Regions from separate parts of the Nitrospira sp. KM1 genome, predicted to be linked through region 1. Evidence: riboswitches for the same ligand, from Rfam matches in the RefSeq annotation. Region 1 holds a riboswitch; the other holds the start of a gene.
The links. Region 1 has a riboswitch for cobalamin ahead of W02_RS02420 (ribonucleoside-diphosphate reductase subunit alpha). Riboswitches for the same ligand answer to the same signal wherever they lie in the genome.

Region 1 (4,215 bases):
GACACGGCTCGATGAGCCGCCGAATTCCTTCGCCCGTGTTTTCATGGCTTGGATCGCGAACAGTTTTTCGTGTGAGGGCTCTCTCACTGATTTAATGATGATCGCTATCAGTTCAGCCATTCATGTCCTTGACTTGAATTGGTTCAGAAATATAGACTCCGCCCCGTTGCTGGTCTCTGAGATCGTTCAGAGAATAAAGAGGGAACCCGGTGCAAATCCGGGGCTGCCCCGCAGCGGTAAGCGAGAACGACTCCACCTTCGCACTGACTCGTCAGAGTTGGGAAGCGGTGGAGAGTAGGAACGCGGCATACGCCGACACGCTCGCAAGCCCGAAGACCTGCCAGCATCCGGCTCCGGAGAGACAACCGGTGCCTGTTAGACCTTGATGCCTCGTGGGAGGGCCGTGGGTCTGAGCTGGTACGGACTCGTCTCTTCTCTTCCGTTCTAAGTTCACGACCACATCCCCTTCACAAGGATTCTCGTTATCCGCGGGGATGCAGGTCGGTCCGAAATCCACACACATTTCGGCTGATCCTCTCCTCGTCCGGGAACCTCGATGGACCACGGGATCGGTCGGCAATGTGACGCCTGAAAACGAAATCTCCATCAGACCACTCTTTGCCACGCCGCTGCTGGTGTTTACCGTTGTGGACCACCGTCGCATCAACGCCGAGCTTTCTCGTCTTATCCTCGAACGAGAAACCTCTCAACCGAGTTATTCAGACGACGAGGTTGTCGGATGGTCGTCTCCTCATGATCTCTCCATGCTGGAATGGGCTGCCGATCCGCTTGAGCTTCTCCTTGGTCAGGTCACCCAAGTCGCCACGTGCATGACAGAGTTGTCAGAACGATCGAGTCTCCACGCGCGGCAACCCGAGTGGCGAGTAGCCGAATTGTGGGCCAATGTACAGCGGAAGGGAGGCAGCAATGCTTGCCACCCACATCCCGGCAGTTTTTGGTCCGGCGTGTATTACATCGACGTGGGCGACGTCTCACAGGGAGCAAATGGCGGAGAATTGCAACTCTATGATCCGCGAGGATGTCTGCCGCGCATGCTAGCCCCATATCTCCGATACAGCGTGCCAGAGCTCCATGACGCAGGAGCGAGTGTCTCGTTTACCCCCTCAGCCGGCCAATGCCTGCTGTTTCCCGGCTGGCTGTTTCACGCAGTCACGCGGTATACGGGGAATGCTCCTCGTATCAGCATCGCCTTCAATCTCGATCCGATTATTCACAAAGGCTCATGAGAGAATCGCGCCAGTGCAACCATTACCGAAAGCATCCGAGGCCTCATGATTAAAGTCTTAATATTTGGACTGACGTTACGAACCGCACTGGATGAGCATGAACTGGACATTGAGACATCACTGCCCACCACCGTGAAAAAATTGATCGAAGATCATCCCCCTCGACTGGGGGCGCTCCTCCCATTCGTGATCGATCGTGAAGTCGTCATTATTGTGAACAGACGGATCGGATCGGAACACTCGATCGTAAAGGACGGTGACGTCGTCAAACTTTCCTACCACTCGCAAAACCAAGCTCATGATGGTGTACGCGACATTCCAACGTAACCATTGAGACACAAACAGCGCGGAGTATGTCTTGACATCGCTCGGAATCGACTATAGACTCCCGCCCCGTGCTGGTTCTCCGAAATACTCGGAGACGAAGAGGGAACCCGGTGTGAATCCGGGGCTGCCCCGCAGCGGTAAGCGAGAACGACTCCACCTTCGCACTGACTCGTCAGAGTTGGGAAGCGGTGGAGAGTAGGAACGCGGCATACGCCGACACGCTCGCAAGCCCGAAGACCTGCCAGCATCTGACATTGGAGAGACAACCGATGTCGGTTTGACCTGGAAGCCTCGTGGGAGGGCCATGGGTCTGAGCTGGTACGGATCTCTTTCCTTCCTCCGTCCTCGGTTCACGACCATCCCCTTTCATAGCTTCCCGTCACCCGTGGGGGTGAAGGTCGGCTTTACACGCCCTGGCGTCGTCTCAAAGGGCAGTGTTAGCTGATGTCGGCTCCTCACGGTCAACCCGCAAGGGTACATCCTTTGCGCAACCACCGAACGAGGAGGCATTATGGCCAACGATCCCGCCCAGCAGGTAGATCCCCAATCCGTTTCTCCTGCAGCCTCAGCGCACCGGGCCAATGACAGCGGAACATCCTCGTCTCCTTCAACGATGCGTGTGCGCAAACGCAACGGTTCGATGGAGGCCGTCGATGTAATGAAGATCGTTCGCGCTGTCGAACGCTGTTGCACCGGTTTGACGGATATCGATCCGCTACGAATTGCTACCAAGACGATCAGCGGACTCTACGATGGCGCGACGACCAGGGAACTCGACCGTCTCTCGATTCAAACGGCCGCAGGGCTCATTGTAGAAGAGCCGCAATATTCCAAATTGGCCGCACGGCTGCTCTCGACCTACATCGATAAGGAAGTCCGCAATCAGGAGATCCACGCCTTTACGCAATCCATTGCAGAAGGGCAACGCCTTGGACTCATCAATGGTCGCCTCGCGGCGTTCGTTTCTCAAAACGCCCGTAAGTTGAATGATGCGATCACGCCGGCGCGGGATCGGGAGTTCGAATACTTCGGCCTGCGCACCATCTACGACCGCTATCTGCTCAAACATCCGATCAGCCGGCAAGTCATCGAGACTGCCCAACACTTTTTCTTGCGTATTGCCTGCGCACTGTCTGAAACGGTCTCCGATGCCCTGGAATTGTACCGGCTGATGTCCGTCCTGGAATATCTGCCGAGCTCTCCCACCCTCTTCAACGCCGGAACGCGGCATGAGCAATTGTCCAGCTGTTTCCTTCTCGATTCGCCGGAAGATGCTCTGGAACAGATTTACCAGCGATACACAGACGTGGCCATGCTGTCGAAATTTTCCGGCGGTATCGGCCTGGCCTATCATCGCGTCCGCTCCCGCGGTTCGCTCATCGAGAGCACGAACGGCAATTCCAGCGGAATCATTCCCTGGCTGAAGACGCTCGACGCCTCCGTGGCGGCGGTCAATCAAGGAGGAAAACGCAAGGGAGCTTGCTGCGTCTATCTTGAACCATGGCACGCCGACGTCGAAGAATTTCTCGAGCTGCGCGATAACACCGGTGACGAGGCTGCTCGCACTCACAATCTGAATCTCGCAAACTGGATTCCGGATCTGTTCATGGAACGCGTGGAACAGGATGCAGATTGGAGCCTGTTCGATCCGAAAGACGTCCCTGAACTCCCCGATTTGTACGGAGACGCTTTCGTGCAGGCCTACGAGCAGGCTGAACGCGATGGACAGGCCGTCAAGGCAGTGAAGGCGCGCACATTGTACGCGCGGATGATGCGCACCCTTGCACAGACTGGAAACGGATGGATGACGTTCAAGGACACATCCAATCGGACCTGTAATCAGACCGCGAGATCCGGGCGCACGGTCCATTTGTCGAACCTCTGTACGGAAATTCTCGAAGTCACCTCCCAAAACGAAACCGCGGTCTGCAACCTCGGGTCCATCAATCTGTCTCGGCACCTCTTCACCGAGCCTGGCGGGACGGTATCGTTCGACTTCACCAAGCTGGCGCAGACCGTTCGGACGGCGGTCCATCAACTCGATCGCGTCATCGATCTGAATTTCTATCCGATTCCTGCGGCCCAGGCTTCAAATTTTCGCTGGCGGCCGGTCGGCCTCGGCGTGATGGGCCTGCAGGACGTGTTCTTTCAGTTGCGGCTGCCGTTCGACAGCGCAGAAGCAAGGCGATTGTCTTGTCGCATCGCCGAGGACATCTATTTTCATGCCCTGTCGACCTCGATGGATCTGGCGATGACCAAGGGTCGTCATCCTGCCTTCGACGAAACGCGTGCCGCAGATGGTCAGCTCCAGTTCGATGCTTGGAGTGTCTCCCCTTCCGAGCCGGAACGGTGGGAAGCCTTGCGAGCTCGTATCCGCACACACGGTTTGCGGCATTCTCTTCTTATAGCGGTCGCACCGACCGCGACGATTGCATCTATTGCCGGTTGCTATGAGTGCATCGAGCCGCAAGTGTCCAACCTATTTAAGCGGGAAACCTTGTCCGGTGATTTCCTGCAGGTCAACCGGTATCTGGTCTCCGATCTGAAACTGAGGGGCTTTTGGACCGAAGTCATGCGTAACCGATTGAAGATGGCCGAAGGATCGGTTCAATCATTCGACGATCTTCCCGATGACTTGCGT
Region 2 (4,215 bases), 300 kb from region 1:
TCGATTTGATGGGCGTTCCGAAATACAAGACTTCTTCATACCGGCGGCCAAAAATATTGTCGGCTCTTCCATAGATTTGGACGGACTTACTGACGTCATAGGTGGCCGACGCATTCCAGACATAAAAAGACGAAATCGGTTGATCATTAAATGTATCATTGAACCGCTGCCCAATATATCGGCCCTCGAGATTGGCTCTGAACGATTCGACAGGCTGATAGCTGACTATGGTTGACCATTGATGGAGCGGCCATTTGGGCAGCCGGGTGTTCGCATTATCAGTCAGATTTTCGGTGTTCGTATACGTGTATTGGAACTGCACGTCCAGGCTCTTGATCCAAGGACGGTCACGAACCACTTGGATCTTGGCACTTGCTTCAAGTCCATCCGCCCTAGCTGCTCCGATATTCTGAGCACAAAACCCAAACCCTCCCGGTGGACATCCGGCTGGATCAAACACCGACAGGATCAGATTTTGATACCGGGTCCAAAAGTACCCGGCGCTTAACAGTACCCGGTCATTAAACAACGATTGATCGAGTGCAATATCTAGACCTTTGCTTTTCTCCGGTTTCAAATTTGGATTGCCGAAGTCGGGAAAGAATAGCTGATTGATCGTCGGAGCACGGAAGCCAGTTCCATAGCTGCCGCGCAACTTGGTTCCGGTTTCTTTGACTAGATAACCAGCTGTGACACGGTATGTAGTCGCACTTCCAAATACATTGTATTCGTCTTGCCGAATCCCTGCTGTTCCAAACAGACGGTCCCATAAATTGAGTTTGGCTTCGGCAAATCCTGCATTACTGCTCACGCCTTTGTTAGGAATGAGGCTTGTACCGTTCAGAGTATCGACAAATTCTCCAAGCTGCTCGCGAAATTGGTACCCCGCCGTCAACATTACCGGCTTGGCAACCTGAAAATCATGCTGCCACTCGATTCGATTACTGGTGGTGCTGATCTCGGAGTTGAAGGCAAACGGAGTATCCTCAAACCCAGTGACCAGATTACGCTGAAGCGTTCCAGAGCTCGTCACCAGATTATCGGTTGCTCGTGCCAACGTCAGCTTTTGCGACCACCAGTCCGTGATCGGTTGCATATATGAGCCGGAAAAGACATGCTGCTTGCTTTGCGTTTTTGCGCCAAGCACGTCGGCAGGATCAGTGAATGCGAATCCATCTAAGTTCGTAATTCCATCCATCCAACGAAAATTAAAATCCAGTCGTCCGTCTTTCGGAAGATCGACTCCCAACCTGACTGAACCCTGCCAGTTATGAAACCCGTCCCGTTCACTTGCACCGCGTCTGTAATTGATGGCGGAAAAGCTGGCTGTATCCCACCGAGTGAGGGATGCGGCTACATCGACCGGTCCCTTCTTTCCCGAAACGGTGGCCCCTTCGCGAATCGTATTAAACGATCCGTACTCTGCAAAGCCCGAGACGTTCGGCGTCTCTCGTCCACGTTTCGTTGTGATATTGATCACGCCGCCCATGGCATCCGAACCCCACATCATGCCTTGACTGCCCCGCAGGATTTCGATGCGTTCAATGTTGTCGCTCGTCAAATTGGCAAAATCATAGGTGCCCAGTGTGGCACTGTTGACGATGGCGCCGTCGATCAGAACGAGCGTCTGCTCCGGTGTTCCTCCCCGCATCCGCACATCCACATTCGTTCCCGGTCCGCCGCTTTGAAATACGGCCATCCCTTGCGCCCATCGTAACGCCTCAGCCACGGTTCTGACCTTGCGCTGTTGCATTTGTTCGCCGGAGATCACTTCGACGGCGCTCGTAACTTCTCTTATGGGAGTTTCCGTTTTTGTGGCACTGACGACCACTTCCTGAGTTTCTATGACTTCGGATGACTCGGCCATCGCAACTTCTTGCGCACGGACGGTCTGAACGGGAACCGCGAGGCCGATCACAAGAATCAGCACACGAATGACAAGGCAGACGGAAACCTGACACATGGAAACCTCCCTTTGGCTCGAAGGGTGTTGATGCGCTCCGTCGGTCGGGTCTCCTGACTCGCGGATCGATGCTTCTCTGCGCCTTCCCATCCTCTTGCGAGATCGGCTGAGAGCACGCCGCACCGGCGTGACCAGCCGATGCGACGGACCACTCGGTTCCGTCGTCACATTTCTAGACAGTGGCGTTCGTGCAGAGTCGCTCCCCGCTTACAGTGGCGGCACCGTGATGGTTTTTCACCATCTTCCCCGTCACCGACGGCGTTGGTCTGACAATCCCTCCTCAATATCCCATGCCCTGATCGGAATGACGGGTGGCCGGGCACGAACCTTCCCGTCTTTTCTTCTATCAACTCGAACTCTGAGCGGATCGATCTCCCGGTAATGTAATCCGTGGAAGTCCAGATTCCGGATGCCGGTCGATCAGGACATCGCAACTATAAACCTGGCGCAAGACATCGGCCCGCATGACGTGTTCCGGCGAGCCCAAAGCTTGGATAGCCCCGTCTTTCATTACCGCAACTCTATCGCAGGACTGACTGGCGATATTCAGATCGTGCGAGACCAAGACAATCGTCATGCTGCTGTCGCGTTTCAGCCTGCGCAGGAGCGCGCACATCTCAACCTGATGCTGCAGATCCAGAAATGCGGTCGGTTCGTCCAATAACAGGATCTTCGTATCTTGAGCGAGCGCGCGGGCGATGATGACACGTTGCCGCTCGCCGCCCGAGAGCTCCGTGACGGCTCGTCCGGCAAGCCCCCAGACATCCATGGTCTCCATTGCCTGTTGCGCGATCGCTCGATCGTCTCGGCGGTCCCAGCCAAATCCCATGTCCCAGTAGGAATGATGGCGATGCGGAAATCGCCCCATGAGAACTGTTTCGGCTACGGTAAACGGAAATGACAAATCGGATTCTTGGGGCACGAATGCCACGGACCGTGCAACCTTATCCGGAGTCAAATCCCACAAAGAGTGTCCAAATAATTCGATGGAACCCTTCGAGGGTCTGGCAATCCTCGCGAATAGTTTGAGCAGAGATGTCTTTCCGGACCCGTTGGGCCCGACGATTCCCAGGATTTGACCTGACTCGACATGGAAATTGACGTTTCGGATGATCCAGGGTGAAGCGGCCTGGTCTTGTTTCCCATAGCGGAAATGCAAGCCGCGAACGTCGAACGCATGCGGGACCGATCCCTGTGACTCGTTCTCTGCCGGCAAATTCATCTCGACGGAGGCGTTCACGACATGCGGTCCTTTCTCCAGACCAACAAATAGACGAAAAACGGACCACCGGCCAATGCCGTCACAATTCCCACCGGTAGTTCCGACGGCGCCGCGTACGTTCGGGCAAGTGTGTCGGCAACCGTCAGAAATGCGCCTCCGATCAAGACTGAAGCAGGCATAAGGAGACGGTGATCCGCACCAAACACCATACGCACGGCGTGGGGAATCACCATGCCAATGAAGCCAATCATGCCGCTGAAGGACACGACGGCGCCGGTCATCAAGGCCGATAGGAGAAGAAGATTCCGTTTCACCCGCTCGGTATCAATGCCCAGAGACCGCGCCGCATCCTCGCCGAACGCCATCAGGTTCAGCACGCCGACGTGTCTCAGCAAGAGAAATAGACCCAGCAGCACATACAAAGAAAAGACCGACAATGCGGGAAGAGCTGGAGCCGTCAGCGACCCCATGAGCCAGGCCATCATCCCGAACGAACGATTCGGATCCAGGATCGAGGTGATGAACATGATGAGTGCCGAGAAGATCGCATTCAAGATGACGCCGGCCAGGAGGACGCTGTGGATGGGGAGACGGTCATAACTCACCGCCATACGATAGATCACGGCCAACGCCATGAGGCTTCCCAAAAATCCGCATAGCGGCAACGCCGATACCGACAGTATCGTCGTACCCACGCCGAAAAGGACGGCCACCGACACGCCGAGCGCCGCTCCACTCGACACCCCGAGCACGTAGGGATCTGCCAATGCATTGCGCAGCAATGCCTGCAATGTGACGCCGATCGCGGCCAGGCTCGCTCCTGCCAAAAATCCCAACAACACCCTGGGAAGGCGCACCTGCATCAGAATGGTGGCGGTCACATCGGAATCGGCCGTCCCGGGGAAGCTTGTGATCGTCCGCCAGATGATTCCGAACATTTCGCCCAATCCGATGTATTGCGTACCGAACTGAAGGCATAACACCACTGTCGCCACCGATACCGCGGATAAGAAGATGATTATGGTCAACC

Region 2: it holds a riboswitch for cobalamin, as region 1 does, so the genes downstream of both, W02_RS03830 (TonB-dependent siderophore receptor) here and W02_RS02420 (ribonucleoside-diphosphate reductase subunit alpha) in region 1, are expected to answer to the same signal.

The regions. Positions count from the first base shown of each region.
Region 1 is NZ_AP022671.1:521,296-525,510, reverse strand. Features, by position in the region: gene W02_RS21720 (hypothetical protein) at 1-120, opposite strand, end outside; cobalamin riboswitch at 154-360, shown strand; gene W02_RS02430 (2OG-Fe(II) oxygenase family protein) at 582-1,247, shown strand; gene W02_RS02425 (MoaD/ThiS family protein) at 1,293-1,574, shown strand; cobalamin riboswitch at 1,630-1,835, shown strand; gene W02_RS02420 (ribonucleoside-diphosphate reductase subunit alpha) at 2,188-4,215, shown strand, end outside.
Region 2 is NZ_AP022671.1:824,670-828,884, forward strand. Features, by position in the region: gene W02_RS03830 (TonB-dependent siderophore receptor) at 1-1,963, opposite strand, end outside; cobalamin riboswitch at 1,989-2,252, opposite strand; gene W02_RS03835 (ABC transporter ATP-binding protein) at 2,310-3,203, opposite strand; gene W02_RS03840 (iron ABC transporter permease) at 3,200-4,215, opposite strand, start outside.